Linked DNA regions of Thiocapsa rosea. The protein of the gene in region 2 binds, or shares a complex with, the protein of the main gene of each other region. Links are inferred from orthologs where the notes say so. Each region holds a gene or a part of one and is shown on either strand. Other genes may lie near its edges. The genes, in order: dnaG and dnaB.

The links.
Region 1: the proteins of dnaB (region 2) and dnaG are in contact, whole or in part, in a crystal structure (PDB 2R6A), measured with the Geobacillus stearothermophilus proteins. The link is inferred for Thiocapsa rosea from one-to-one orthologs. Residues at the interface, in WP_033016901.1 of Geobacillus stearothermophilus: Ser13, Glu15, Ala16, Gln18, Glu91, Leu92, Asp94, Ala95, Val96, Pro97, Thr98, Ala99, Ala100, Asn101, Tyr104, Tyr105, Ile108; in WP_049624496.1 of Geobacillus stearothermophilus: Lys456, Leu457, Leu458, Pro459, Ala460, Asn463, Ala464, Leu467, Leu535, Leu536, Ile537, Ala538, Gln544, Glu545, Asp548, Tyr549, His552.

Annotation. Positions count from the first base shown.
Region 1 is NZ_RBXL01000001.1:5,637,020-5,640,225, reverse strand. What follows is about bases 319-3,206. They hold dnaG (DNA primase), read left to right. Parts: upstream 319-830; coding sequence 831-2,582; downstream 2,583-3,206. Other genes in these bases: rpoD (RNA polymerase sigma factor RpoD), read left to right, coding at 2,653-3,206; BDD21_RS24955 (GatB/YqeY domain-containing protein), read left to right, coding at 352-795. Also shown: rpsU (30S ribosomal protein S21), read left to right, coding at 29-244. UniProt on the Escherichia coli protein: RNA polymerase that catalyzes the synthesis of short RNA molecules used as primers for DNA polymerase during DNA replication.
Region 2 is NZ_RBXL01000001.1:3,833,687-3,837,002, forward strand. The notes cover bases 1-2,998. They hold dnaB (replicative DNA helicase), read left to right. Parts: upstream 1-802; coding sequence 803-2,194; downstream 2,195-2,998. Other genes in these bases: BDD21_RS17290 (DUF2232 domain-containing protein), read left to right, coding at 1-45; rplI (50S ribosomal protein L9), read left to right, coding at 194-643; BDD21_RS17305 (SLC13 family permease), read right to left, coding at 2,410-2,998. In the rest of the region: more of BDD21_RS17305, read right to left, coding at 2,999-3,316. UniProt on the Escherichia coli protein: The main replicative DNA helicase, it participates in initiation and elongation during chromosome replication. Travels ahead of the DNA replisome, separating dsDNA into templates for DNA synthesis.

The DNA.
Region 1 (3,206 bases), 1.8 Mb from region 2 along the record:
TGTCCGGAGCCAACCTTAGGGATTATCCATGCCCAGCGTGCGTGTCAAAGAGAACGAGCCTTTCGAAGTCGCAATGCGGCGTTTCAAGCGGTCCTGCGAAAAAGCAGGTGTGCTCGCCGAGGTCCGTCGTCGCGAGTTTTACGAAAAGCCGACGTCCGAGCGCAAGCGCAAAAAGGCGGCTGCTGTGAAGCGGCACCAGAAGAAGCTGCAGCGCGAGTCGCGTCGCTGGGAGCGTCCGTACTAAGGTCGTACCCTTAAGATGCCGGTCCCGCGTTCGTCGGGGCCGCCGCGCGCATTGCGACGCCGTCGCAAGTCTTCCTTTCCGTTTCGCTGCGGTTTCAACGCCTCACCATGCTCAAGCTTCAAATCCAAAGTGATATGAAGACCGCCATGAAGGCGGGCGACAAGACCAGGCTCGGGGTAATCCGCCTGATGCTCGCGGCCATCAAGCAGCGCGAGATCGACGAGCGCATCGAACTTGACGACGCTCAAGTGTTGGCCGTCCTCGACAAGATGGTCAAGCAGCGTCGCGACTCGATCAGTCAGTACAGCGGTGCCGGCCGTGAAGATCTCGCCGAGATCGAGCGTTTCGAGGTCGAGGTCATCCAGTCGTATCTCCCGCGCGCCCTCACCGATGAGGAGCTCGCGTCCCTGATCGATGCGGCGATGGCGTCCACACAGGCGAGCGCGATGAGCGATATGGGCAAGGTGATGAACCTGCTGAAGCCCCAGATTCAAGGCCGGGCCGACGTGGGCAGCGTCAGTGCCCGCGTCAAACAGCGCCTCGGAGGCTGACTCCGGCATCGTCGCTCAACGGTTTGCCGAGGCACATGGCCGGTCGCATCCCCCCCGAGTTCATCGACGAGCTTCTCACGCGAACCGATATCGTCGACCTCGTCGGCACGCGGATTCAGCTGCGCAAGGCCGGTAAAGACTACCAAGCCCGCTGCCCCTTCCACGACGAGAAAACCCCGTCCTTTACCGTCAGCCAGGATAAGCAGTTTTATCACTGTTTCGGCTGCGGTGCGCACGGCACGGCGATCGGCTTCCTGATGGAATATGACCGCCTCGACTTTCGCGAGGCCATCGACGAGCTGGCGCAGCGTGCTGGATTGGCGGTGCCCGACGGGGTCGACGCGGGTCGGCCCGGCCCCGATCACGGACCACTGTACGCCCTTCACGAGCAAGTGGCCGAACTCTATCGCGAGCAGTTGCGGGTCCATCCCGAGGCCCGGCGTGCCGTCGACTATCTCAAGGCCCGCGGCCTCACCGGCGAGGTGGCGGCGCAGTACGGGCTTGGTTTCGCCCCGCCCGACGGTCGCCTGCTCCTGTCGCGCCTCGGCGAGAGCCCTTCGGGACGCGAGCGTCTGCTCGGCTGCGGGCTGATCTACGACGAGGAGGGGCGGCGACGCGACCGCTTCCGTGATCGGATCATCTTCCCGATTCGAGATCGACGCGGCCGGGTGATCGGTTTCGGCGGGCGCCTACTCGGCGAGGGCAAGCCGAAATATCTGAACTCGCCCGAGACCCCGATCTTCCACAAGGGCCGCGAGCTGTACGGCCTGTTCGAGGCGCAAAAGGCCAAGCGCAAGCTCGATGCCGTCCTCGTCGTCGAAGGGTACATGGATGTCATCGCCCTGGCGCAGTTCGGGGTGACGAACGTCGTCGCGACCCTCGGCACGGCGACAACCGCCGAGCATCTCCAGCTGCTTTCGCGCACGGCCCCCGAGGTCGTATTCTGCTTCGACGGCGATCGTGCAGGGCGCGCCGCGGCCTGGAAGGCATTGGAGGTCACGCTGCCCTCGGCGACCGGCCGTCAGTCGATTCGCTTTTTGTTCTTGCCCGACGGGGAGGATCCGGACAGCCTGATCCGTGCCGAGGGCGCCGATGCCTTCCGTGCGCGCATGACGCAAGCGCAGCCTCTGTCTGAGTTTCTGTTCGAGCAGCTCTGCGATCAGGTCGACATGAACAGCATCGACGGGCGGGCGCGGTTCTCCCTCTTGGCGCAGCCGTTGATTCAGGCGGTACCGCCCGGGATCTACCGCGACATGCTCGCTGGCCGCATGGCCGCGCTGGCGGGGTTGCCGACGCCGGCGCAGCGGCCGCCCGTCCGCGCGCGTGGACGCGCGCGGACGGCGTATCCCACTCGGCCGAGCCTGATCGCACAGGCGATCGCCTTGTTGCTCGATCATCCGGAACTCGCGGGCGAGGTTGAGGAAGCCCCTGACGACTGGCGGCGCTCGGCCAATCCAGGTGCTGCGATTTTGGTGCAACTGCTTGAAACGATTGCGGCACACCCAACTATCAGCAAAGGTGCGTTAGTGGAGCGTTGGCGCGATCGGGAGCACTTCGCCTACCTCCAGCGACTCAGCGTCGACCCTTTCCTCCGCGGAATTCCGCCCGACGGGGTTGCGGCTGAGTTTATCGGTGCCTTGACGCGCATCGGCGACGAGGTTCTCAAGGAGGAGCGTCAACGGCCCTTGACCGAAGCACGTGCCGGCGTCTCGGGCGAGGAGGTCCGGGCACAGCTTGAACAGGATGCCGCTCCCACGCATCCGCGCGCAGACATTGACTGGAGTTAACGCCACTTGACGTGCTAAACTGCGTAGTTCGCCTTTTAGTGGCCATCCGCCGTAGCAACCAGGGTATCCCATGGATCAAGAACAGCAACAGTCCCAGCTGAAGCAACTGATCGCCAAGGGCAAAGAACAAGGTTACTTGACCTACAGCGAGGTCAACGATCATCTGCCTCCCGGGATCGTGGAGACCGATCAGATCGAAGACATCGTTCGCATGATCAATGACATGGGGATCATGGTCCACGAGTCCGCTCCGGATGTCGTCGATCACACCCTGAGCGACTCCGCCGTCTCCGACGACGAGGCGGCCGAGGCCGCCGCGGCTGCCTTGGCGACGGTCGACAGCGAGTTCGGCCGCACCACGGATCCCGTGCGCATGTACATGCGCGAGATGGGGACCGTCGAGCTGCTTACGCGCGAAGGCGAACTCGTGATCGCGAAGCGGATCGAAGACGGACTCAACCAGGTCCTCAACGCGCTTTCGGTCTATCCGCGCTCGGTCGAGAAACTGATCGAGATCTTCGATCGCGTCGAGCGCGAGGAGACGCGTCTGACCGACGTCATCTCGGGTTTCAACGACGGCGACGAAGAGCCGGTTGCCACTCCCGCACAGGTGACCAGCGAGAA
Region 2 (3,316 bases):
TCGGCAGGGCCGCCGGGGCCCGGCCCGAGCGGTCCGGTGACCTGATCCGTGCGGATTGACCGAAACCCTTTGGCCGATCGTACTTGACGGAATGGATCAGGTTCCTGCGCATGCGCCGCCCGTTCCGAAGGATCACCCGAGGATCAAGGGCACATGGCCCTGATCCGGACGAACTTTTGAGAGGAATACACACGTGGAAGTTATCCTGCTGAAGAATGTCGGTCGCCTCGGTGCGCTCGGCGACAAGGTCAGTGTCCGTTCGGGCTATGGCCGGAATTATCTGATCCCCTCCGGATTTGCCGTGTCGGCGACCGACGCCAACCTCGAAGCGTTCGAGGCTCGGCGCGCGGAACTCGAGCAGGTCGCAGAGGAGCAATTGGCCGAGGCCCGTGCTCGCCGTGATCGTCTCGAAGGGATGAGCGTCACGATCGCGCGTCGTGCCGGCGAGCAAGGACGGCTGTTCGGCTCGGTCGGCACCGGCGACATCGCCGATGCGGTGACCGCTGCCGGCTTCGCCCTGACCAAGCAGGAGATCAAGCTTTCGGGCGGGCCTTTCCGCGCTGCCGGCGAGTACGAGGTGACCCTGCACCTGCACCCCGAGGTCGATGCCGTCATCAAGGTCGACGTCGTTCCCGAGGACTGATACGCTCGTATCCTCCCCGTATCCTCATGGTCCGGCGGCACATGTCCGCCGGATTCAAGGCGAACCTCGCTCGGACCCACCGGGCACGTCACGCGACTCGACTCGAAGGTCTGACGAGACTCACGCCCTTGCGCAAGTCATTCGGGCCGGGGGTAATCTATGTTCGACGATTCCCAAGGCCCTCCGGGCGCGGACTTCGACGAGCTCCGCGTCCCGCCGCACAACATCCATGCCGAGCAATCCCTGCTCGGTGGTCTCATGCTGGACAACAGCACCTGGGACCGCATCGCCGACATGGTCACCGAGCGTGACCTCTATCGGCGCGAGCACCGCCTGATCTTCCAGGCGATCGCCAAGCTCGCCGCCACAGACCAGCCCTTCGACGTCGTCACCCTCGCCGAGACCCTCGAGCGCACCGAGCAGCTCGAGGGTGCGGGCGGCTTGCCCTATCTCGGAACCATCATCAACGAGACCCCGAGTGCGGCCAACATCAAGGCTTACGCCAAGATCGTCCGCCAGACCTCGGTGCTGCGCCAGATGATCGCTGCCGGCACCGACATCGCCGACAGCGGCTACAACCCCATGGGTCGCGATGCCTCCGAGCTGCTCGATGCGGCCGAGCGGCGCGTCTTCGAGATCGCCGAGCAGGAGGCACGCGGCGGCGGTGGGTTTCAACCCATCAAGACCCTGCTCGGGCGCGCAGTCGAGCGTATCGACGCACTCTATCAGCGCGACGAGCCCATCACGGGCCTGGCGACCGGCTTTACCGACTTCGACATGATGACCTCGGGGCTGCAGCCCGCGGACCTCATTATCGTGGCGGGTCGGCCGTCCATGGGAAAAACGAGCTTCGCCATGAACATGGCCGAGCACGTGGCCATCCAATCCAAGCGCCCGGTCGCGGTCTTCAGTATGGAGATGCCGGGCGATTCGCTGGCGATGCGGATGATGTCCTCGCTCGGGCGCATCGACCAGCATCGGGTCCGCACCGGGCGGCTGGAGGACGACGAGTGGCCGCGCTTGACCTCGGCGGTCAATATCCTGGCCGGTGCATCCATGTTCATCGACGACACGCCGGCCCTCTCGCCGACCGAGGTCCGGGCGCGTGCGCGGCGTCTCAAGCGTGATCAGGACGACCTGGGTCTGATCGTTCTGGACTACATCCAGCTCATGCAGGCACCCGGTGTCGGCGAGAATCGGGCGACCGAGATCTCCGCGATTTCCCGCTCGCTCAAGGCACTCGCCAAGGAGCTCAACGTTCCGGTCATCGCACTCTCTCAGCTCAATCGCAGTCTCGAGCAGCGGCCGAACAAGCGGCCGGTGATGTCGGATCTGCGCGAGTCGGGAGCAATCGAGCAGGATGCAGACCTCATCGTCTTCATCTATCGCGACGAGGTCTATCACGAGGACACGAAGGACAAGGGTGTCGCCGAGATCATCATCGCCAAACAGCGCAACGGGCCCATCGGGACGACTCGCCTGACCTTTCTCGGCAAGTACACCAAGTTCGAGAACTATATCGGCAATTATTACGGCGAGGGTGGAGACTGAGCTCATACCCGGCCGAGGCGGAGCCAAGAAACCTGCTCGAAGGCCCTGCTCGTTGTCGTTGTCGTTGTCGTAATCGAGGTCGTCAGGAATCCGATTACGACAACGACAACGACAACGACAACGACAAATGCTGCGATGATGTGTTCAGGACTTGCGGCGTAAAGAACTATGGTGTTTTCGGGAATGGGAATCCCGACCGAGCATGACTCTCCCGATCAGGACATGATCCCGAGCCATACCCAATACACCGCCAGGTTCAACAGCGTAAGCGGCGCACCGACGGCAAAGAAGACCCAGAACCCGAGGTGTGCGCCGCGACGCTCGGCGGCTTGGACGATAATGATGTTGCTGGCGGCGCCGATCAGGGTGAGATTGCCGGCGATGGTGGAGCCGGCGGCGAGTGCCATCAGCAGGTCCGGTCGCTCGGGCGGCAGCAGGGGTAGGGCGAGCGAGACGAGCGGGACGTTGGAGATCAACTGACTGCCGAGCACTCCGGCGCCGAAGACCTCGCCGAGTCCGATTGGGCCCACGGGGATCCAGGATTGCAGCAGACCGGTGTCCCAGACGCTGCGCATCAGGATGAACATCGCGACGAAGAAAACGAGGGTATGCCAGTCGATCCCGCGCAACAGGGCGACCCGGTGCGGGCTGAACAACAGCAGCGGCGCAGCAGCGACCAATGCGATGACGACCAGCGGAAAGGCGAGCTGCGGTGCGACGAAGGACAGGGTAATCCGCACCGCGACCATCAGCACCAGCAGTCCCAGCGAGAGGCTCGCCAGACGGGCCAGTCGCGGATCGTCGATCTTTGCGGGTAGGTGTACCAGGGCCTCGCCATGGATATGGCGCCAAAAGGCCAGGCGTAGGACTGCGTAGGCGATCAGCAGGTTCAGCAGTGTCGGCGGCCCCAGGGCACCGATGAAGTCAACGAAAGGGTTTTGAATGCCCCCGTGAAGCGCGATCAACAAGTTCTGGGGATTGCCGATCGGGCTCATGACCGAGCCGATGGTGACCCCGAAGGCGAGCGCGAGCAGCAACAGGACCGGCGGTAGACGGTGATCGCGCGCCAGAGCCAGGACGATCGGGGTGCCGATCACGGCCAGCGTGTCGTTCATCAGGAAG